DNA from 2 places in the Streptomyces sp. GS7 genome. Region 2 is predicted to be linked to the other one. Evidence: riboswitches for the same ligand, from Rfam matches in the RefSeq annotation. Region 2 holds a riboswitch; the other holds the start of a gene.
What was found. Region 2 has a riboswitch for glycine ahead of gcvT (glycine cleavage system aminomethyltransferase GcvT). Riboswitches for the same ligand answer to the same signal wherever they lie in the genome.

Region 1: another riboswitch for glycine. It lies ahead of gcvP (aminomethyl-transferring glycine dehydrogenase); the one in region 2 lies ahead of gcvT (glycine cleavage system aminomethyltransferase GcvT).

Annotation. Positions count from the first base shown of each region.
Region 1 covers NZ_CP047146.1:3,281,765-3,293,397, reverse strand. The annotation lists gene gcvP (aminomethyl-transferring glycine dehydrogenase) at 1-2,689, opposite strand, end outside; glycine riboswitch at 2,879-2,976, opposite strand; gene GR130_RS14300 (PRC-barrel domain-containing protein) at 3,079-3,474, shown strand; gene GR130_RS14295 (DNA polymerase IV) at 3,384-4,817, opposite strand; gene GR130_RS14290 (MerR family transcriptional regulator) at 4,884-5,489, opposite strand; gene GR130_RS14285 (bifunctional nuclease family protein) at 5,675-6,148, opposite strand; gene ftsR (transcriptional regulator FtsR) at 6,202-6,948, opposite strand; gene GR130_RS14275 (FHA domain-containing protein) at 6,965-7,801, opposite strand; gene GR130_RS14270 (DUF881 domain-containing protein) at 7,932-8,909, opposite strand; gene GR130_RS14265 (small basic family protein) at 8,915-9,247, opposite strand; gene GR130_RS14260 (DUF881 domain-containing protein) at 9,244-10,167, opposite strand; gene GR130_RS14255 (mannose-1-phosphate guanyltransferase) at 10,252-11,633, opposite strand, start outside.
Region 2 covers NZ_CP047146.1:7,431,800-7,443,432, reverse strand. The annotation lists gene GR130_RS32260 (phosphatase PAP2 family protein) at 1-259, shown strand, start outside; gene GR130_RS32255 (phosphatase PAP2 family protein) at 256-1,002, shown strand; gene GR130_RS32250 (hypothetical protein) at 1,151-1,447, shown strand; gene GR130_RS32245 (L-serine ammonia-lyase) at 1,624-3,006, opposite strand; gene glyA (serine hydroxymethyltransferase) at 3,262-4,521, opposite strand; gene gcvH (glycine cleavage system protein GcvH) at 4,573-4,950, opposite strand; gene gcvT (glycine cleavage system aminomethyltransferase GcvT) at 5,096-6,223, opposite strand; glycine riboswitch at 6,257-6,374, opposite strand; glycine riboswitch at 6,375-6,470, opposite strand; partial or broken gene GR130_RS41700 (AAA family ATPase) at 6,749-7,366, shown strand; gene GR130_RS32220 (enhanced serine sensitivity protein SseB) at 7,655-8,497, shown strand; gene GR130_RS32215 (enhanced serine sensitivity protein SseB C-terminal domain-containing protein) at 8,560-9,351, shown strand; gene GR130_RS32210 (ABC transporter permease) at 9,788-10,786, shown strand; gene GR130_RS32205 (ABC transporter substrate-binding protein) at 10,865-11,633, shown strand, end outside.

The sequences.
Region 1 (11,633 bases), 4.2 Mb from region 2:
GGTTGTCGTCCTTGTCCCACTCCCCCGAGCCGACCTTGTCGATCTCCGCGCGGATGGCGATCATCGCGTCGCAGAAGCGGTCCAGCTCGCCCAGGTCCTCGCTCTCGGTCGGCTCGATCATCAGTGTGCCGGCCACCGGGAAGGACATCGTCGGGGCGTGGAAGCCGTAGTCGATGAGCCGCTTGGCGACATCGTCGATGCTCACGCCGGTCGCCTTGGTCAGCGGCCGGACGTCGATGATGCACTCGTGCGCGACCAGCCCGCCGGGCCCGGTGTAGAGCACGGGGTAGTGCGGTTCCAGGCGCTTGGCGACGTAGTTGGCGCTGAGGACCGCGACCTGGGTGGCGCGCTTGAGGCCCTCGCCGCCCATCAGCCGGACGTACGCCCAGGAGATCGGCAGGATGCCGGCCGAGCCCCAGGGGGCGGCGGAGATCGGCCCGACACCGGTCTCCGGGCCCGCGGTGGGCTGCAGCGGGTGGTTGGGCAGGTACGGCGCCAGGTGGGCGCGGACGCCGACCGGGCCGACGCCGGGGCCACCGCCGCCGTGCGGGATGCAGAACGTCTTGTGCAGGTTGAGGTGCGAGACGTCGCCGCCGAACTTCCCCGGCTCGGCGAGGCCGACCAGGGCGTTGAGGTTGGCGCCGTCCACGTAGACCTGACCGCCGGCCTCGTGCACCGTGGCGCAGATCTGGGTGATGTGCTCCTCGAACACGCCGTGGGTGGACGGGTAGGTGACCATCAGGACGGCCAGCTCGTCGCGGTGCTTCTCGATCTTGGCGTGCAGGTCGTCGGCGTCGACCTCGCCGTCGTCACCGGTCTTGACGACGACGACCTTCATGCCGGCCATCACGGCGCTGGCCGCGTTGGTGCCGTGCGCCGAGGACGGGATCAGGCAGACGGTGCGCTGCTCGTCGCCGTTGGCGCGGTGGTAGGCGCGGACGGCCAGCAGCCCGGCGAGTTCGCCCTGCGAGCCGGCGTTGGGCTGGATGGACACCTTGTCGTAGCCGGTGACCGTGGCCAGCCGCTCCTCCAGCTCCTGGATGAGCGTGAGGTAGCCCTGCGCCTGGTCGGCCGGCGCGAAGGGGTGCAGCTGCCCGAACTCGGGCCAGGTGACCGGCTCCATCTCGGTCGTGGCGTTCAGCTTCATCGTGCAGGAGCCGAGCGGGATCATGCCGCGGTCCAGCGCGTAGTCCTTGCCGGCCAGCGTCCGCAGGTAGCGCAGCATGGCGGTTTCGGAGCGGTGCTGGTGGAAAACCGGGTGGCCGAGGTAGTCGTCGGTGCGCAGCAGCGGCTCCGGCAGTGTCTCGACGACCGCCGCGTCCAGCCGCTCGATGTCGCCCCGCACCCCGAAGGCGCCCCAGACGCCGGTCAGCTGGGCGCGCCCGGTGGTCTCGTCGCAGGCGATACCGACCAGGTCCGCGTCGACCTGGCGGAGGTTGACCCCCGCCTCACGGGCCGCGGCGACGACCTCGGCGGCACGGCCGGGAACCCGCGCGGTCAGCGTGTCGAAGTACGCGTCGTGGACCAGCTCCACCCCGCCGGCCCGCAGGCCCTCGGCCAGGATGGCCGCGTAGCGGTGGGTGCGCCGGGCGATCGCCCGCAGCCCGTCGGGCCCGTGGTAGACCGCGTACATCCCCGCCATGACGGCGAGCAGCACCTGCGCGGTGCAGATGTTGCTGGTGGCCTTCTCCCGGCGGATGTGCTGCTCACGGGTCTGCAGCGCCAGCCGGTACGCCTTGTTGCCGTCCGCGTCGACGGACACCCCGACCAGCCGGCCGGGCAGGCTGCGGGCGAACTGCTCGCGTACGGCCATGAAGCCGGCGTGCGGGCCGCCGAAGCCCATCGGAACGCCGAAGCGCTGGCTGGTACCGACCGCGATGTCCGCGCCCAGCTCACCCGGCGAGGCCAGCAGGGTCAGGGCCAGCAGGTCGGCGGCGACGGTGACGACCGCCCCCAGCTCGTGGGCCTGCGCGATCACGGCCCGCGGGTCGCGCACCGCGCCGGACGCGCCCGGGTACTGCAGGAGCAGGCCGAAGACCCCGCGCTCGGCGATCTCCGCCGGAATGCCGCCGGACAGGTCCGCCACGACGACCTCGACGCCGGTCGGCTCGGCGCGGGTCCGGATCACGGCGACGGTCTGCGGCAGGCAGTCGGCGTCGACCAGGTAGACGCCCTGCTTGACCTTGCCGACCCGGCGGGAGAGGGCCATCGCCTCGGCGGCGGCGGTGCCCTCGTCCAGGAGGGAGGCACCGGAGGTGGGCAGTCCGGTCAGCTCGGCGACCATCGTCTGGAAGTTCAGCAGCGCCTCCAGCCGACCCTGCGAGATCTCCGGCTGGTAGGGCGTGTACGCCGTGTACCAGGACGGGTTCTCCATCACGTTGCGCAGGATCACCGGCGGGGTGAACGTGCCGTAGTAGCCGAGTCCGATCATGGACGACAGGACCTGGTTGCGGTCGGCCAGACCGCGCAGCTCCTCCAGGACCTCGGCCTCGGTACGGGCGCGCGGCAGGCCCAGCGCCTCCGCGCTCTTGATCACGTCCGGGACGGCGGCGGCGGTCAGCTCGTCCAGCGAACCGAAGCCGACCTGCGCGAGCATCTTGGCCTGCGCCTCGTCATCGGGGCCGATGTGCCGGCGCTCGAAGGGGGTGCCGCGCTCCAGCTCGGTCAAGGAGATGCGATTGGTGGTCATCTGCGGGGGCCTCCTGGTCAATGCGACCTACGAGGGGCACCACGGCGCTGGTGCCCGGACGGCCTCCCCCTCTGTCATCTCAACCTGAGAGCTTCACCGGTCCGCGGGATGCGGCCCGGTTTTCACCGTCGGTGAGGAGGGGTTCCGGCTTGGTGGCTGACCGTGACCCGCCCTGCTTTCCAGAGTGACCTCACCCACGCGGTACGTGTGCCTGAGAGATTCCGGGGAGGATTTGCTCCTTCGGCGCCCTGGTCGCGAACGACAAAGGACTCTCCCGCATGGGTTCTGCGGCCAATCGCCAGCCTACCAGCGCACTGCTGGAACGATCCTTCGAGTGGCCGAGGCATGAAATGTGCCGTTTCGTAGTTGTCACAAGGCAGTTGCGACCAATTGGAGGGACCGTGCAAGCCGATATCGATCCCCGGAGCCTCATCGGCCGCAAAGCGTTCGACCGGAACGGCGCGAAGATAGGCACCATCGACGAGGTGTACCTCGACGATGCGACGGGTGAACCGGAGTGGGCCGCGGTGCGCACCGGCCTCTTCAGCCGCGATGCGTTCGTCCCCCTGGAACCCAGCGAAATGGTCGGCGACAGCCTGCGCATTCCCTATGACCGCAAGCTCATCAAGGATGCCCCGGACTTCGGCGTCGGCCGGCACCTCTCCCCCGAGCAGGAACTCCAGCTCTACCACCACTACCGCCTCGATATCTCCTCCCCGGTCTCGGACTCGCTGTCCTCGGCCGGCGACTCGGACTTCGGGCGGATCGCCGGCGCCGACGACTGATCAAGGTCACCCGGCAGCGGCAGCGGCTCCCCCGGCCGCAGCGCCGGATCGTCGACGGCGAAGGTCCGCACCCGCCCGGGTGCGGACCCCGGCGTCTCGAACCGTACGGTCACCCGCCCCACCCCGCTGCCCTGCACCCACCCGGCGCCGAACTCCTCGTGGACCACGTCCAGCCCCGGATGCCACCGCCGCGGCAGCTCCTCCCCCGGCTCCGGCGCCGCCTCCGCCTCCGACTCGGCAGGCCCGGCGTGCTCCTCCGCCTGCCGCTCCGTGGCGATCTGGGCGAAGAGATCCTCCTGCGTGAAGTCCGCCAGCCCGCTCACCCCCACGCCCAGCAGCCGCACCCCGCCGGTGGTGTCCACCGTCTCCAGCAGCCGCACGGCCGCCTCCCGCACGACCGCGGGGTCGTCGGTGGGCCCGCGCAGCGTCTCGGACCGGGTGAGCGTCGAGAAGTCGTAGTTCCGCACCTTGATCACCACCGTGCGCCCGGACCGCCCGGCGGCCCGCAGCCGCTCCACGCACCGGTCGGCCAACCGCAGCACCTCGTTGCGCACCCGCGTCCGGTCCGTCAGATCGACCTCGAAGGTGTCCTCGACCGACACCGACTTCGCGTCCCGCTCGGCCACCACCGGCCGGTCGTCCTGCCCCAGCGCCATCGCGTACAGCCCCATGCCGTGCGCCCTGCCCAGCAGCCGCACCAGCTCCGCCTCACCGGCCTCCGCGGTCTCCGCGACCGTGTGGATCCCGCCCCGGCGCAGCGCCTCGGCCGTGGCCGGCCCGACCCCCGGCAGCGTGCGCACCGGCATCGGCCCCAGCAGCTCCCGCTCCGTGCCGGGCTCGATCACCACCAGGCCGTCCGGCTTCGCCTGCTCGGACGCGATCTTGGCGAGCATCTTGGCGCCCGCCAGCCCCACCGACCCCGTCAGCCCCGTGGCCGCCCGGATGTCCCGCCGCAGCTGCGCCCCCACCGCCCGTACCGCGGCCGTCTCCGGCGCGACCCCACCCGCCTCCAGGTCCACGAACGCCTCGTCCAGGCTCAGCGGCTCCACCAGCGGCGACAGCGCCCGCAGCAGCTCCATGACCGTTTCACTCACCTGGCGGTACAGGGTGAATCGCGGGCTGAGATAGGCGGCGTTGGGGCACAGCCGGCGTGCCTGCGCCGTCGGCATCGCCGAGCGCACCCCGAAGACCCGGGCCTCGTACGACGCCGTCGCCACCACCCCGCGCGGCCCGATCCCGCCGACGACCACGGGCTTTCCCCGCAGGCTCGGCTTGGCCGCCTGCTCGGCGGAGGCATAGAACGCATCCATGTCCAGATGCAGGATCGTCGGCGCACGTCTCACACCACCGATGCTGCCGCACACCACTGACAATCGGCCCGACCCGGGCCCGGGACCCCGTACGCGCCGTCAGCCGGCCCGGTTGCGCCGCCGCGCCAGCTCGTCGTGCGGGTTCTTCCCGACCAGCGTCTCGCCGGTGTCCACACGCTCTCCGTGGAGCTGTGACAGCGCGCCCTCCACGTCCCGCCACACCACGCCGACCGCGATGCCGAAGACCCCCTGGCCTCCCTGCAGAAGATCGACGACCTGATCGGGCGAGGTGCACTCGTAGACCGTCGCGCCATCGCTCATCAGCGTCATCCGCGTCAGATCCGCCAGCCCCCGCGAACGCAGGTGCTGCACCGCGGTGCGGATGTTCTGGAGCGAGACCCCGGTGTCCAGCAGCCGCTTGACGATCTTCAGGACGACGACGTCCCGGAAGCTGTAGAGCCGCTGCGTGCCGGACCCGTACGCGGGCCGGATGCTGGGCTCCACCAGACCGGTCCGCGCCCAGTAGTCGAGCTGCCGATACGTGATGCCCGCCGCCGCACATGCGGTCGGTCCGCGGTAGCCGATGTTCTCCGGCTCGCGGTCCCCCGACATCGCGGCGGCCTGTACGGGACCGCGGTTCGCTGCCGCGCCCGAGTGGAGCGGCAACGCCCCTTCCGCCGCCGTACCGTCGCCGGTGATTGCCACGCCGCCCTCCGTCCTCCACGTCCCGGACGGGACCTGCCCTATCGACGGTATGCAGTCACCCGGGGTGCGTCAACGATCGCCGCGCTCGCCACGCCGAGTGATAATCACCCTACGAGTGGTTTCTCGTGACTTGCCACGGGGAAAGGATTGCAGGTTGGCCGGAAACAGGCGTTCGGCTGGCCGAGTCACTGGTTACTGGTGCCGAAGTCCTCGGGCGAGATCTGGTCGAGGAACTCGCGGAACTTCTCCACCTCGTCCTCCTGCTCGTCCGGAATCGCGATCCCCGCGTCGTCCAGCACACCGTCGGTACCGAAGATCGGTGTTCCCGTGCGCAGCGCCAGCGCTATGGCATCGGACGGCCGGGCACTGACCTCGACGCCGCTGGCGAAGACCAGCTCGGCGTAGAAGACCCCTTCGCGCAGATCCGTGATGCGGACCTGCGTCAGCTCCTGGCCCACCGCTTCGAGCACGTCCTTGAAAAGGTCGTGCGTCAGCGGCCGGGCAGGGACCATGCCCTGCTGGGCGAAGGCGATGGCGGTGGCTTCCCCTGGCCCGATCCAAATGGGCAAGTAACGGTCGCCTCCCACCTCCCGCAGGAGCACGATCGGTTGGCTGGAAGGCATTTCCACCCGGACACCCACGACGTCGAGCTCGTTCACACAGCAACCCTAGGACGTGCCCGGCAGGTTTGGGTAGTCGGGCAGTCGTTTGCTCACGGCAGACGGACCCGCAGAGCACTCTGCACCAGCGCCGCGTGAAGCCGTACGGACAGCGTGGCCAGCTCTCTGACGGTGGCCTCGGCATGCGCCCGGGTCTGAGGGTTGCGGTGCCGCCGAAGGGGTGCAACGACCTGCTCGACCAGACCGGCCTCGCGCTCGGCCGCCGCCTTCACGGCACGCAGATGCCGCGGCTCCAGACCGAAGCGGCCCAGCTCCGCGACCAGTTTGGCGACGGCGACGGTCTCGATGTCGTATCCGCCGTCCTCATGCGCGACGATGAGTCCGTACGACTCCCAGTCGGCGAGCGCCGCCTCGTCCACGTCGGCGGCGGTCAGCAGCTCCGCCCGGCCGATCCGGGCCGCCGGCGGGCCCTCCTCGTCCGGGTCGGACACGCCCTCGGCCAGGTCCCGGGACGGCGCCGGAGCCGGGAGCGGCACCTGCTCGCCCCGCTCCAGGGCATCCAGATGCTCCCGGATGACCTTGAGCGGCAGATAGTGGTCCCGCTGCATGCGCAGCACGTTCGCCAGGCGCTCGACGTCGGCCGCCGTGAATTTGCGGTACCCGGAAGGCGTGCGCTTCGGCTCGACGAGCCCCTCGGCCTCCAAGAAGCGGATCTTGGAGATCGTGACCTCGGGGAACTCCTCGCGCAGCGCGTTGAGCACCGTGCCGATGCTCATCGGCTTGCGGTCCGAGGAGGCGGTGCCGGCGGAACCGGCACCGCCTGCCGGTGTATGGCGCATATGCCTTCCCTGGCGGTCAGATACCGACGCCCCGCTGGCTCGCGTAGAAGACCAGGCGGTACTTGCCGATCTGCACCTCGTCGCCGTTGGCGAGGACGACCGAGTCGATCCGCTCACGGTTGACGTAGGTGCCGTTCAGGCTGCCCACGTCGGTGACCGTGAAGCGGCCGTCCGGGCCGCGGCGGAACTCCACGTGGCTGCGGGAGACCGTCACGTCGTCGAGGAAGATGTCGCCCTGCGGATGCCGGCCCGCCGTCGTCAGCTCGCCGTCCAGCAGGAAGCGGCTGCCGGAGTTCGGCCCCCGGCGGACGACCAGCAGCGCCGAACCCAGCGGAAGGGCGTCGACGGCCGCCTGCGCCTCAGGGGACAGCGACGGCGTCAGATTCTGCCCCGTCGCCTCCGCGTCGTACGCCTCGATCCCCGAGATGGAGATCGTCGAGGTCGTCTCGGAGGCGCGCTCGGGCTGTGCGCCCGGACGCAGCGGCGCACCGCAGTTGGAGCAGAACCGGCTCGCCTCGGCGTTCCGGTGCCCACACCTCGTACAAACCGGCAAGGCCAACCCTCCACCCGTGCGTGAGGTTGATGGTTCCTGGGAACCTATGCGGCCGGACCCGGAGGGGTCAACAGAACCCGCGCCGTGCCCCCCGGACGGACCGCCGACCTCGTCACGGAAGAGCGGACGGTCCTCGGCCGCGCCGCTCTCCTCGGGCTGGCGCGTCGCGCGATGCCGCGCGGAGCCGCTGCCACCCTCCTGGCGGGCGCTCTTGCCGAACAGCTTTGCAAACAACTTCACGGGCGATTCCCCTTGTACGAAACAGACCCGCCCGTGGGGCAGGACGAACCCTCGATGCACACACCGGCCGATCCGGACATCCTGTGAACGTCCGTGGCCTTCAGACAGTTTCCCTCACACACCACACGCACGGTGCGTCGACCCCCCGCTACGTCATGCCCTCCCCGGGCCATCACCATACGTAGATGCCTCACTGCGATGACGACCGAGCGTAGTCAGGCCGCTTCGCCTCCCGCAAGGCGTCCACAACGATCTTCTCCTCACGGGTCACAGACACCTTGGCCTGCTCCTTTTCCAGTGTCTGGACCACTCCGCCAGGGATGTTCAGCGCCGGCTCCAGGTCCTCCGGCTTTCCGATGACCTTGAATCGGTACGGCTGCGTGACGCGCTTTCCGTCGACCTCCACCCCGCCCCGGAGGTCCGAGAAGTAGGTGTTCGCGACGACCCGCACGCCATTGACCTGGATGGCCTCGGCTCCGGCCGCCCGCAGCTCCTGGATGGTGTCGAGCAGCTTGTCCGCCTCCACGGAGTGGTGCGGATCGTCGATGGTCAGGTTGATGCCGGGGCCCTGCGTCGCGACGGTCCCGGCCAGCACGCCCAGCTGCGCTTCCTTCTCCACGGTCTGCTTACGGGCCTCCTCGGCCTGGTCCGAACTGTTCTCCAGTTCGGTCTTCTGCCCTTCCAGGCGCCGCTGCTCATCCGTCAACCGCTGGGAGCGGTTGTCCAGTTCGTCCAGGATGCGTACCAAATCCTCTTGGCGCGCGCCCCGCAGCGCACTGCTGTCACTCGTGGAACGTACCTGAATCGCGAGGCCGAGACCCAGAATGAACAGGAGCAACGCAACGATCAGTTGAGCCCGGGTCAGCCGCGGCGGCCACAGACCGGCCACGAGACGCTGCCGGCCGGTCAGCGGCTCCGACGGATTCCCCTCGTCCGCCGCGGCGCCAGAGGCGCCCTCATCCGCCCGTTTGGCGCCACTCTGCCCCGCCTCGTCCGATTCCTCGTCGGAGCCCCGGTGTTCGGCACCCGCACCCGCCTCCCCCGTGGGCGTGCGGGGGCTCTCCGGCGGCATCGGGCGCCGGTCGGCGGGACCGCGCTCCGGACCGGCCTTGCGCTCGGGATACGGCTCGGACTTCTTCTCCGGCTCCGGCGTCTCCTCCGTACCCATCCGCCTCACGCCCTGAAGACGTGCCGGCGGATCGCGGCGGCGTTGGAGAAGATCCGGATACCCAGCACGACCACGACACCGGTGGAGAGTTGGGCACCGACGCCCAGCTTGTCGCCGAGGAAGACGATCAGCGCCGCGACCACCACGTTGGACAGGAAGGAGACGACGAAGACCTTGTCGTCGAAGATGCCGTCCAGCATCGCGCGCAGACCGCCGAACACGGCGTCCAGCGCTGCCACGACGGCGATCGGCAAGTAGGGCTCGACCACCGTCGGCACCACAGGTCGAACCACGAGTCCGACCACGACTCCCACGATGAGGCCCAGTACGGCGATCACGATGTGCCCTTCCCTGTGTCGGCGCCGTCCGCCTTCGCGGCACCGGCCTGCGGCTTAGCTGTACGTACGGTCAAACTGGGCGCGGGCGGCAGCGTGACCTGGCTCTCGGCGGAAATCTTGGTGCGTACGCCGTAGTTCTCCTGCAGCACATGCAGATACTGGCCGTCGGCACTCTCCTGGAACGCGGTGCTGAGCCGCTGCCCGTCCCCCACCGCCAGCACCGTATACGGCGGCACCAGTGGCTTGTTGTCGACCAGTATGGCGTCTCCCGCGGCCCTGATCGCCGAGAGTGACGTAAGCCGCTGCCCATTGACAGCGATGGCCTCCGCACCCGACTGCCAGAGCCCGTTGACGACCCGCTGCAGATCGCGGTCCCGCACCCGCCCGGTGTCCGAGAAGTCGCTGCTCTCGCGCGGCCCGCCGGCACTGCTCTCCGCGCCCTTGGCATCGTCCACGACGAGCTTCACCCCCGGCCCGGTGACCTGCGTCGAACCCGCCAGCAGCGCCAGCAGTTCAGCCTTGTCACCACCGTGCTTCTTCAGCGCCTCACGCTGCATCCGGTCGACGGCGTCCCGCGTCGCGTCGACCCGCTGCTGCTGTGTGTCGGCCTCGGCGGTGCCCTTCTGGATGCGGTGGATCAGCTCCTCGCGCTCCTTGGCGAGGGTCGGCGCCGACACCCGCGCCTGCGCCGCCCCCACCGTCACCACCAGTGCCGCCAAAACCAGCCCGGCTGCCAGGCCCAACTTCGCCCGCAGCGTGCGCGGCAGACCGCGCACGCCGGCCTCGGACCTGCGCGCGGCGGCCTCCGCGTATCCGTCGTCGAGGCTGTGATCCATCACGTTGGTCAGCAGCGACATGGACGCATCGGGACGCGCGGCCGGTCTCCGGGTGTTGCTCCGATCGGGGCGCTGCTGCGACATGCCGCACATCGTCGCATGTCGGCGGCGCGGTCTCCCAATGGCCCCACCGGCGTGCCGGAGCAACGGCACGCCGGTGGGATCGGGTCAGCGACCCGCGCTGTCCACCACGGCCGACCACTCGTCCAGCAACTGCTGCGCCGAGGCGTCGTCCGGCCCTTCCGCCCACAGATGCGTGACCGCCTCGGCCGGGTCGGGCAGCACCAGCACCCACCGCCCGTCGGCCTCCACGACCCGCACACCGTCGGTGGTGTCCACGTCCCGGTCGCCGGCCGCCTCCACGACATGCCGCATGACCAGCCCCTTGACCGCCCACGGCGTCGCCAGATCGCGACGCTGGACGTGCGCCCGCGGGATCCGCGCGTCGATCTGGCTGAGCGTGAGCTGCGTACGGGCCACCAGGCCGATCAGCCGGACGAACGCCGCCGCGCCGTCGAAGACGCTGCTGAACTCCGGGATCAGGAAGCCGCCGAGACCGTCCCCGCCGAAGATCGTGCCGTCCATCCGTCCGACCCGCGTCAGGTCGTCCGGTGAGGTCGTCGTCCACTCCACCTGGGTCCCGTGGTACGCCGCCACCTGCTCGGCGATCCGGGTCGTGGTCACCGGCAGCGCCACCCGCCCGCTGCGCCGCTCCGCGGCGACCAGGTCCAGCATCACCAGCAGCGCACGGTCGTCCTCGATGATCCGCCCGCGCTCGTCCACCAGGGACAGCCGCTCGCCCACCGGGTCGAAGCGCACCCCGAACGCGGCCCGCGCCGAGGCCACGATCTCGCCGAGCCGGACGAGCCCGGAGCGCCGGGCGTCGGCGGTCTCCGTCGGCCGGGACTCGTCGAGACCGGGGTTGATGGTCAGCGAGTCGACGCCGAGGCGCCCCAGCAGGCTGGGCAGCACCAGTCCGGCACTGCCGTTCGAGGCATCGACGACGACCTTCAGCCCGGAGTCGCTGATGCCCGTGGTGTCCACGGCCCGCAGCATGGCTCCCGTATAGGAGTCGAAGACGCTGGCCGGGAAGTGCAGATCGCCGATCTCCCCGGGGAACGCCCGCCGGTACTCCTGACGCGCATAGACGCGGTCGAGCTTGCGCTGCCCGGCCTGCGAGAGATCCGCGCCCCGCTCGTCGAAGAACATGATGTCGACGGAGTCCGGCACGCCGGGCGTGGTGCGGACCATGATGCCGCCGGCGCTGCCCCGCGCGGTCTGCTGCCGGGCGACGGGCAGCGGGACGTTCTCCAGGTCGCGTACCTCGATGGCGCTCGCCTGCAGCGCGGAGATCACCGCACGCTTCAGTGCCCGCGCGCCGCGGGAATGGTCCCGGGCGGTGGTGACCGTGGAGCCTTTCTTGAGCGTGGTGGCATACGCCCCCGCGAGCCGCACGGCGAGTTCCGGGGTGATCTCGACGTTGATGATGCCGGACACCCCGCGTGCTCCGAACAGATGCGCCTGGCCCCGGGATTCCCAGATCACCGAGG
Region 2 (11,633 bases):
CCACTCGGCCATCGCCGCCTCCGCCGCGGTGGCCCTGATCCTCCTGGACCGCCGGCTCGGCTGGATCGCCGTCCCGGCAGCCCTCCTGATGGGCGCCTCGCGCGTCTGGGTCGGTGCCCACTACCCGCACGACGTCCTTGTCGGACTGATCGTCGGCGCCCTGGTCGCCGCGGTGCTCATGCCGCTCGCCCGGCGCGCCGCCCCGCTCGTCGAACGGCTCCGCGACACCTCGCTGCGCCCCCTGGTGTCCGCCAGGTGACGACGCCGGGGGCGGACCCGGCACCGGGGCCCCGGCCGGGCCCCGGTCCGGAGCGCGCACCGCGCCCCGGACCGGCACCGGCCCGCCCGCTCGCCGTCGCGGCGGCGGCCGCGGCCCTCTTCGCCGCCGCGGCCACCGTCATGGCCGTACGCGACGGAGCCCCGCTCGCCCCCGAACTGGCCGCCCTCCACTGGAGCACGGCCCACCGCGGGGAGCCGCTGCGCTCCCTGGCCCGCGCCCTGACGACGACCGGCACCGGCGTCGTCCCGTACCTGATGGCGGTCCTCGCCGGACTGCTGGCCGGCCGCACCTGGCGCGGCCGGCGCCGCGCGGTGACGTGGGCGGTGGTCGTGCTGGCCGCCGGCCAGGCGATCCGCTACGGCCTGATGGAACTGCTCGCCCGCCCCCGCCCGCCGGTCGCCGACTGGGCCGCCGGGGCAACCGGCTACTCCTTCCCCTCCGGCCACTCCACCACCTCCGTACTGGCCGCCGGCATCCTCGCCTGGGGCGTGCTGCACCGCACCCGCCCCCGCGCCGGCCGCCTCTGGTGCGCCCTGCTCGCCCTCTGGGCCGCCGGCGTCGGCCTCACCCGCGTCTACCTCGGCGTCCACTGGGCCGGCGACGTCCTGGCCGGCTGGCTCCTGGCCACCGCCCTGCTCGCCGCCGCGCTCCTCCTGGAACCGCTGGTCGGCGCCCGCCGGGCCCGGGGCGCGCCGGAAGCTCCCCCCTCCGCTTGTCCATGAATCGCTGACGAACGGCCCAGGTCTTCGCCAAGGCCGCATGGACGCCCGGCACGCCGAGCACCACTGTCCTGGGTACCGGCGACCGGGGAGCGCTCACCGGCACCTGAGCCGATTCACCGTGCACCACCGCGTGACAGGGGGGACAGCAATGGATCATTCGCTTGACGTCCCGACGGCCGGCCGTCCGGCCGCCTGGGGCGATCCCCGCGGCCGCTGCGCCGCCGCCGCGGTCGCCGACCCGACCCCGTGCGAGGGCCCGCGCGACGCCGCCACCATCGTCGCCCGCGACGGCAGAGAGGTCGCCGGCTGCGTCCACCACTGCGCCCGCCTCCTGGCCGGCCTGGACGGCGCCCGCGTCCACCCGTTCGTCCCGTCCGCACAGGCCCTGGACATCTACTCCCGGGCCCGCGAACTCCCGCCCTTCGCCTGGGAGATCGGCAGATAGCCCGGCCCGTGCAGCCGGCCGGACGCCCCCGGACGCCGGCCGGCGCCCCGCCGCCCGGGCGAACTCCTCGCCCCGGAAGGCCGGTTGCCCCGCTCCGTGCGGGACGGTGCCGACCGCCGGGGCCGCGGCGAGGTCGTCAGTCCGTCGACCGAGCGGCCGGCCCCGGAACGGCCGGGTCAGCACTCGATGATGTTCACCGCCAGCCCGCCCCGGGCCGTCTCCTTGTACTTGACGCTCATGTCGGCGCCGGTCTCCTTCATGGTCTTGATGACCTTGTCGAGGGAGACGTGGTGGCGGCCGTCGCCGCGCAGGGCCATGCGGGCGGCGGTTACGGCCTTCACGGCGGCCATGCCGTTGCGTTCGATGCAGGGGATCTGGACGAGGCCGCCGACGGGGTCGCAGGTGAGGCCGAGGTTGTGTTCCATGCCGATCTCGGCGGCGTTCTCGACCTGTTCGGGAGTGCCGCCGAGGACTTCGGCGAGGCCGCCGGCGGCCATGGAGCAGGCGGAGCCGACCTCGCCCTGGCAGCCGACCTCGGCGCCGGAGATGGAGGCGTTCTCCTTGAAGAGCATGCCGATGGCGCCGGCGGCGAGCAGGAAGCGGACGACGCCTTCCTCGTCGGCTCCGGGGACGAAGTTGGTGTAGTAGTGCAGGACGGCGGGGATGATGCCGGCCGCGCCGTTGGTGGGGGCGGTGACGACGCGGCCGCCGGCGGCGTTCTCCTCGTTGACGGCCATGGCGTAGAGGGTGACCCATTCCATGGCGCGGGCGGCGGCATCGCCTTCGGCGCGCAGGGCGCGGGCGGCGTTGGCGGCCCGGCGGCGGACCTTCAGACCACCCGGCAGGATGCCCTCACGGGACATCCCGCGCTCGACGCAGCCCTGCATGACCCGCCAGATCTCCAGCAGGCCGGTGCGGATCTCCTCCTCCGTCCGCCACGCCTTCTCGTTCTCCAGCATCAGGGCGGAGATCGACAGGCCGGTCTGCGAGGAGAGGCGGAGCAGCTCGTCGCCGGTGCGGAAGGGGTGCGTCAGGACGGTGTCGTCGAGCTTGATGCGGTCCTGGCCCACCGCGTCCTCGTCGACGACGAAGCCGCCGCCGACCGAGTAGTAGGTCTTCTCCAGCAGGGGTGCGCCGGCGCCGTCGTAGGCGAACAGCGTCATGCCGTTGGCGTGGTACGGCAGCGAGCGGCGGCGGTGCAGGACGAGCTGGGTGGACTCGTCGAAGGCGATCTCGTGGGCGGTGCCTATCTCGGCGCCGAGGAGGCGCAGGCGGCCGGTGGTGCGGATGCGTGCGACCTCGTCGTCGGCGGTTTCCACGTCGACGGAGCGGGGCGAGTGGCCTTCGAGGCCGAGGAGGACGGCCTTGGGGGTGCCGTGGCCGTGGCCGGTGGCACCGAGGGAGCCGAAGAGCTCGGCGCGTACGGAGACCGTCTGGGCGAGCAGACCGTCCTTCTTGAGCCGGCCGGCGAACATCCGGGCGGCGCGCATGGGGCCCACGGTGTGCGAGCTGGAGGGGCCGATGCCGATGGAGAAGAGGTCGAAGACGGAGATGGCCACGGGGGCGGACTCCTTTGTCTGCTCGTGATGGATGGTGGAGCAAGTCGGGCAGGAGGGGTGTTTCCGTCCCGACTGTCGAGCGTAACCCGCTCGGGTGGTGCTGCCGCCGGACGGTGGGCGTCGGGCGGATGTCGGCGGGAACAACGGAGGAATCCGGGCAGCAGGGCGCGAGCCCGGGGCCGGTGGCCGGCCCCGGGCTCGCCGCCCGCCACGTCCCGGCCCGCGAACGGGCCGGTGCTCACGCCATGAGACGCGTCACAGGGACGGGTAGAGGGGGTACTTCTCGGCGAGCGCCGTGACCCGGGCCTTGAGGGCGTCGCGGTCGTAGGTGGGCTTGAGGGCTTCCGCGATGATGTCGGCGACCTCGCGGAAGTCGTCGGCCTGGAAGCCGCGGGTGGCCAGCGCGGGGGTGCCGATGCGCAGGCCGGAGGTGACCATCGGCGGGCGGGGGTCGTTCGGGATGGCGTTGCGGTTGACGGTGATGCCGACCTCGTGGAGGCGGTCCTCCGCCTGCTGACCGTCGAGCTCGGAGTCGCGCAGGTCGACCAGGACGAGATGGACGTCGGTGCCGCCGGACAGGACCGAGACGCCGTACTCCTTGACGTCGTCCTGGACGAGGCGCTCGGCGAGGATCTTGGCGCCTTCGAGGGTGCGCTGCTGGCGCTCCTTGAACTCCTCGGAGGCGGCCACCTTGAAGGAGACGGCCTTGGCAGCGATGACGTGCTCCAGGGGGCCGCCCTGCTGGCCGGGGAAGACCGCGGAGTTGATCTTCTTGGCGAGTTCGGCGGTGGAGAGGATGACGCCGCCGCGGGGGCCGCCGAGGGTCTTGTGGGTGGTGGTCGTCACGACATGGGCATACGGGACCGGGGACGGGTGCAGGCCCGCGGCGACGAGGCCGGCGAAGTGGGCCATGTCGACCATGAGGTAGGCGCCGACCTCGTCCGCGATGCGGCGGAAGGCGGCGAAGTCGAGCTGGCGCGGGTAGGCGGACCAGCCGGCGACGATGAGCTTGGGGCGGTGCTCCTTGGCGAGGCGCTCGACCTCGTCCATGTCCACGAGGTTGGTCTTCTCGTCGACGTGGTAGGGGACGACGTTGTAGAGCTTGCCGCTGAAGTTGATCTTCATGCCGTGGGTGAGGTGTCCACCGTGGGCGAGGTTGAGGCCCAGGATGGTGTCGCCCGGCTTGATCAGCGCGAACATGGCGGCGGCGTTGGCCTGTGCGCCGGAGTGCGGCTGGACGTTGGCGGCCTCGGCACCGAAGAGGGCCTTGATCCGGTCGATGGCGATCTGCTCGACGACGTCGACGTGCTCGCAGCCGCCGTAGTAGCGGCGGCCGGGGTAGCCCTCGGCGTACTTGTTGGTGAGGACGGAGCCCTGGGCCTCCATGACGGCGACCGGAGCGAAGTTCTCCGAGGCGATCATTTCGAGGGTGGACTGCTGGCGGTGCAGCTCGGCGTCGACGGCGGCGGCGACGTCGGGGTCGAGCTCATGGAGGGAGCTGTTGAGAAGCGACATGAGATCTTCCTGGAGGATCGGGAGGGGTGCGAAGCTCCGGCAGGGGCGGGCTCAGCCGGCGGCGAAGGCGGTGTACTCGTCGGCCGTGAGCAGGTCTTCCGGCTCGCCGCTGACCTTCACCTTGAACAGCCAACCGCCCTCGAACGGGGCGGAGTTCACCAGCGAGGGGTCGGCGGCGACGTCCTCGTTGACCTCCGTGATCTCGCCGTCGACGGGGGAGTAGAGGTCGCTGACCGACTTGGTCGACTCCAGCTCACCGCAGGACTCGCCCGCGGTGACCGTGGCGCCGACCTCCGGGAGCTGCACGAAGACGACGTCGCCGAGCGCGTTCGCCGCGTGCTCGGTGATGCCGACCGTCGAGACGCCGCCCTCGGCGTCCGACAGCCACTCGTGCTCCTTGCTGTAGCGCAGCTGCTGGGGGTTGTCCATGGTTCGATTCTCCTGTACGCGAGGGTGTGGTGGTGACGGGGGTCGCCCCTGGCGAGGCCGGGGGAGGGTCGTGCCGGGAGAGGCGCGGCGGTGCGCCGCTGCCGCTTCCGCGGCCGGTGAACCGTTACTGCGGCGCGGCCGACCGCTACTTCTGCCGCTTGTAGAAGGGCAGCGCGACGACCTCGTACGGCTCATGGCTGCCACGGATGTCCACCCGGACACCCTCGGTGCCCGGCGTGGCGTAGGCCGCGTCGACGTACGCGATGGCGATCGGCCTGCCGAGGGTGGGGGAGGGCGCCCCGGAGGTGACCTCGCCGATGACCGTGCCGTCGGCCGCGACGACCGGGTATCCGGCGCGCGGCACCCGGCGGCCCTCGGCGATCAGGCCGACCAGCTTGCGCGGCGGTGCGGTCTCGGCGCGCTCGGCCGCCGTCGCCAGCGCGGCGCGGCCCACGAAGTCCCCGCCGTTGGTGGTCTTCTCGAACTTCACCACCCGGCCCAGACCGGCGTCGAACGGCGTGGTGGCGGAGGTCAGCTCGTGCCCGTACAGCGGCATACCGGCCTCCAGGCGCAGCGTGTCGCGGCAGGACAGTCCGCAGGGGACCAGGCCCACCGAGGCGCCGGCCTCGGTCAGCGCCTCCCACAGGGCGACCGCGTCCGCCGGCCGGACGAACAGCTCGAAGCCGTCCTCGCCGGTGTAACCGGTACGGGCGATCAGCGCGTCCACGCCGGCGACCTTGCCGGGCAGGCCCGCGTAGTACTTGAGCCCGTCCAGGTCGGCGTCGGTGAGCCCCTTGAGGATGCCGGGGGACTCCGGGCCCTGCACCGCGATCAGCGCGTAGGCGTCGCGGTCGTCGCGGATCGCGGCGTCGAAGCCGCCGGCCCGCTCGGTCAGCGCGTCCAGCACCACCTGGGCGTTGGAGGCGTTGGCGACGACCATGTACTCCTGGTCGGCGAGCCGGTAGACGATCAGGTCGTCGAGGATGCCGCCGTCGGGCGCGCAGATCATGGTGTAGCGGGCACGTCCGGTGGCGACGCCGCCGATGTTGCCGACCAGCGCGTAGTCGAGGAGGTCGGCGGCCCGCGGGCCGCTGACGGTGATCTCGCCCATGTGGGAGAGGTCGAAGAGGCCGGCGCGGGTGCGGACCGCGACATGCTCGTCGCGCTCGCTGCTGTAGCGCAGCGGCATGTCCCAGCCGGCGAAGTCGGTCATGGTCGCGCCGAGCGCGCGATGGGTGGCATCCAACGCGGTGCGGCGGGGGGCTTCAGTCATCGTTCCGGGCTCCCAGGCATGGGTGACAAGACGGTCTCCCCATCTGTCATCGGAACCTGAGAGGTTCACCGGGATCCCGCGAACGGACCCGGTTTGCACCTTGGGTGGAGCCGCGCCTGCAACCGGGCACTGGCTCGCTTTTCAGATCTGCCTCGCCCGCGCGGTATAGGGGCCTGAGAGATTCAAGGGAGGACTTGCTCCTTCGGCGCCCCGCCGTGGTGGCCGGGGACTCTCCCGCGCGGGTTCAAGCGGCCGGTATGGAGTTGGCAGCGCACGAGTGACCAGAGGTGTGCCCGTGGCGGCCACATCATTACACGGGATCGCCGGATAAAGGAGCCCTGGTCGTCGCCCCGTTCCGGTCGGCTCCGCCGGGCCGCCCGCGCGGTTCCGGAACCCGCCGGGTGCGCGGCGCCTCCGGCGGCGGCCGTCGGGCGGCGGCCCGGTGCGCCGTCAGCCCGGCGCCCGCCACCTCGTCGGATCGGGCAATCGCCTTGATGGGCATTACCTTTTCTTGACACTCTGCGGGTGCGGCTCCGGTCCCGAACCGGAGCCGGAACCGGACCGGGAGGGGTGTTCACGGTGCACAGGGGAGCGGCACACGCGGCCACTTCGGGCAGTGCGCCCTCGGCCCCGGTGGACGCAGCCCGGCTCCAGCTCCCGCCCCGGACCCGGCGCCGCCCGCCGTCCGTCCCGCAGTCCGGTCGCCGCCCCCGGACCACCGACCTCCGGGGCGCCCGCCCGGTCCGCCGCACCGCCGAACTCCGTTTCCCGCCCGGGGATCTGGTCGTGGTCTCCGGCCTGCCGGGCAGCGGCAAGAGCACCCTGATGCGGCGCCTGGTGCCGCGGCTGGACGCGCGCGGCGCCGCGGTCCACCGCATCGACTCCCAGGACGCCCGGGAGCGCTGGGAACGCGGCCGGCTGCACCGGGTGCCGTACGGCCTGTACCGCCCGCTGGTCCGCGCGGCGCACTACCTCGCACTGCGCCGGGCGCTGCGCTCCGGCGGCAGCGTGGTGGTGCACGACTGCGGGACGCTGGTGTGGATGCGCCGCTGGATCTCGCGGACGGCCCGGCGCGGCAGCCGGGGGCTGCACCTGGTGCTGCTCGACGTGCCGCCGGAGGTGGCGCCGAGCGGCCGGCGGACCCGCGGGCGCGGGGTGTCCCGGTACGCCTTCGCCCGCCACCGCAAGGCGGTACGGCGGCTGGTGGGCGGCGCGGAGGCGGACCGGCTCCCGGCGGGCTTCCGTTCCGCGGTACTGCTCGACCGCCGGGCGGCCGGCACGCTGGAGGCGGTCGGCTTCGACCGACGGGGGCGGCCGGTGCGCGTACGGCCGCCGCCCTCGCTCCTGTGTGCGGCTCCGGCTGCGGTCGTTGCCGGACCTCCCGCTAGTGTCGTTGGCCAGAAAGCGCGCGGTCGGCAATGGGTGGGTGACATGGACTATCCGGAGAACTATCCGGGGAACTTTCCGGCTCCGGGGGACTTCCCGGACCAGGGGATTCCGCAGCTGGCCTGGCCGGCGAACGAACTCGAAGAGGTGCTGGCCGCATCGGTCGGGCATCCGGAGGCGGGCGGCCGGATCGTCGAGGTGCTGGGCCGCAGCCGGGTGTGGGTGCCGCTGCCCAAGGGCGGTGGCCCGGACAGTGCGGGCTTCGGGGCGGCCGGCCTCGATGTGCCGACCGTGGAGATCGGCGGGGCCGCGTACGTCCCGGTCTTCAGTTCCGAGCAGGAGTTCATGAAGGTCGTCGGGGCGCATATGGGCTTCACCGTCGCGCCCGCCCGGGAGTTCGCCCGCGGGCTGCCGCCGCTGGTGGGCATCGCGGTCAACCCCGACGGCACGGTCGGGGTCCCGCTGCCGCCGCCCGCGGTGGCCGAACTGTGCCGGGCCGGGCGTGCGGAGCAGGCCGGCGGTCTGCCGAGCGGCGCCCGGGTGCGGCTCTTCGAACCGGACTGGCAGGACGAGCCGGTGGACTTCCTCGCCGCGGCCGGACTGGAGTTCTCCGGTGCCGGAATTGTCGTGACTGCCCGGCGCGCCCTGGCAAGTGTCGAGGGCGACACGCCCGCGCTGTTCGTCGGCGTGCAACTCGACGTGCCCGCCGAGCGGCTGCACGACGGCAGCGCCCGCGAGGAGGCGCTGGCGGCCCTGGGACGTGCGCTCGGTGCGGTGCCGGTGCCCTGGCCCGTCCAGCTCGTCCTGCTCGACATCGCCCAGGGGGATCCGGTCGCCGACTGGATGCTGGAGCGCGTGCGGCCCTTCTACGCACGGGACCACTCGTAAGCTGGTTGGATGACGGGCGGGCGCACCCTCACGTGCCCTGCTGACAGAAGGGACGGGACCACGTGAGCGCGGGTGCGCATCAGGGAGCCGCGGCGGCCGGCCAGGTCGAGCAGATGCTGCGACAGGTCTCGCCCGGCCGCTACGACGCCTACGAGGCGCTGTTGCACGCGCTCGCCCAGAGCCAGGTCTGGATGCTCCTCTGGCACGGCCGCGCCGGGATGCCCGACGCCCAGTACGGGAACATGGAGGTCGACGGGCTGGGCTACGCCCCCTGCGTGACCTCCGCCGCCGAACTCGCCGCCTCCGGCTGGAACCGCGACCACGAGCTGGTCACCGGCACGGAGATCGCCGCCTCCCTCTTCCCCGACCGCTGGGGGCTGTGGCTGAACCCGCACGCGCCCGGCGGCGGCGTCGGCGTGCCCTGGCTCGATCTGCGGCGGATCGCCGGCGGCCTCGACCGGCTGCCCGCCGGTCCGCTGCGGATCTCCGAACCGGCCGTCGACATCCCGCAGTTCTACGCCCTGCTCGCCCAGAACGCCCACCGGACGCCCGCCGTGCGGTCGTTGCGCCGGGCCTGGGTGCAACCCGCCCTCGGTGCCCCGTATCTGGCGATCGGGCTGGATCTGTACGACACCGGCCAGCTGTCGGTGGATTCGGTGCGGTTGATGATCCAGCAGTCGATGGGTGCCGTTCCGGACGGTCTGCCCGTTTCGACCGTCGCGATGAACGACGAGTTCGACCCGGTCGGCATGTGGATGCGGGCCTGCGCGCGCCCCTTCTTCGACCGCGACGGCTATGCGCAGCCGCCCGCTCCCGGACCGACCTACGGTTACGGATACCCGCGTTCCTACTGACGCCGGCGGGCCTTCCCGGCGCCGCCGCGGGCTGCCGTACTTGGCTTGAATTCCCCCTGTCCGTACGGAAGTTGGACCCCTGTCGGAACCCCCTTCGGGCCTCCTTTCGGTCCGGTCAGCCCGCACCGTTGTTCGTATAACGGAAGGTCGTGGGCCAGATCACAGTTGTGCATCCATTCCCCGCGGGGGCTGGTGAGTGATCGCCGGTCGGATGAAGACTCCGGCCGCACAGGGCCTCGGTCCTTTGTGCGAGCGGCACTTCTGCACGGCAAGGCAGCACCTCTGATCTACCGCACCACCTCTGATCTTCCGTTGAGTGAACGCCCCTGACGCCATGACGAGTTGGCGGCAGGGGAAGCGTCAGTGATGGGAAACCGGGCCGCTACCGCGGCGGGCACCGGCCGGCCACCGCCGGCCGAGAGGGGTCAAGGGCACCGTGACCACACCGATCGAGACCACCGGGGCGGCTGCGCAGGCGCAGCCGGAAGCGGTGCTGGAGGGCGTGGAGAGCAAGCGGATCGAGGGGCGCTCGCTCGGCCAGATCGCCTGGCTGCGCTTCCGCCGCGACAAGGTCGCCGTGGCCGGTGCCGTCGTCGTCGTCCTGCTCGTCCTGGTCGCCGCGCTCTCCCGCCCCCTCCAGGCGCTTTTCGGACTCGACCCGAACCTGCCGCATCCGGACCTGATCGACCCCAACACCACGCTCCCCAAAGGGGACTTCGGAGGGATGAGCGGCGACCACCTGCTCGGGGTGGACCCCAAGTTCGGCCGCGATCTGCTCGCCCGGATCCTGGAGGGCTCCTGGGTGTCGCTGCTGGTGGCGTTCGGCGCGACGCTGCTGTCGGTCGCCCTCGGCAGCGTGCTCGGCGTCGTCGCCGGCTTCTACCGGGGCCGGGTGGACGCGCTCATCAGCCGCATGATGGACGTCTTCCTCGCCTTCCCGCTGCTGCTGTTCGCCATCGCGATCTCCGCCTCGCTCCAGGGCGGTGCGTTCGGCCTGCAGGGGCTGCCGCTGCACATCTCGGTGCTGATCTTCGTGATCGGCTTCTTCAACTGGCCGTACATGGGCCGGATCGTGCGCGCGCAGACGCTGTCGCTGCGCGAACGGGAATTCGTCTCGGCCGCCCGCGGCCTGGGCGCGCGCGGGCCGTTCATCCTCTTCCGGGAACTGCTGCCCAACCTCGTGGGGCCGATCATCGTCTACTCGACGCTGCTGATCCCCTCCAACATCCTCTTCGAGGCGGCGCTGAGCTTCCTGGGTGTCGGCATCCAGCCACCCCAGTCCTCCTGGGGCGGCACGCTCACCCAGGCGGTCAAGTACTACGAGGTCGACCCCCAGTACATGATCGTCCCCGGCCTCGCCATCTTCGTCACCGTGCTCGCCTTCAACCTGCTCGGTGACGGGCTGAGGGACGCACTCGACCCGCGCGGCCGCTGACGGCCGCCGGGCGCCCGATCTGCACCACCGCCGTTTCGTAAGGATGTTTCACGACGAACGAAGGGGATACCGACCACTATGCGAAGGTCAGTTCCGGTCGCTGCTGTCGCGGCCCTCACCAGTGCGGGCCTTTTGCTGGCCGGCTGCAGCGGAAAGGGTTCCTCGGCCGGCTCGGCCGAGGCCAACGCCGCCACCAAGAGCGTCGTCAACGCCTCGGACGAGAAGGGGGGCACGGTCACCTACGCGATGAGCGACGCCCCCGAGTCCTTCGACCCGGGCAACACCTACTACGCCTTCGTCTACAACTTCAGCCGCCTCTACGCCCGCCCGCTCACCACCTTCAAGCCGGGCCCCGGCACCAAGGGCGAGGAGCTGGCCCCGGACCTCGCCGAGTCGATGGGCAAGCCCAGCGACGGCGGCAAGACCTGGACGTACAAGATCCGCAAGGGCGTCAAGTACGACGACGGCACGACGGTCACCTCCCAGGACGTGAAGTACGCCGTGGAGCGCAGCAACTTCGCGCGCGACGTCCTCTCGCTGGGCCCGAACTACTTCCAGCAGTTCCTCGTGGACAACGACGGCGGTTACAAGGGGCCGTACAAGGACAAGTCCAAGGAGGGGCTCAAGTCCATCGAGACCCCTGACCCGCAGACCATCGTCTTCCACCTCAAGCAGCCGTTCGCCGAGTTCGACTACCTGGTGAGCGCCCCGCAGACCGCCCCGGTCCCGCAGGCCAAGGACAAGGGCGCGGACTACACCAAGAGCGTGGTCTCCTCCGGCTCCTACAAGTTCGAGAACTACCAGGAGGGCAAGCAGCTCACCCTGGTCCGCAACCCGAACTGGTCGG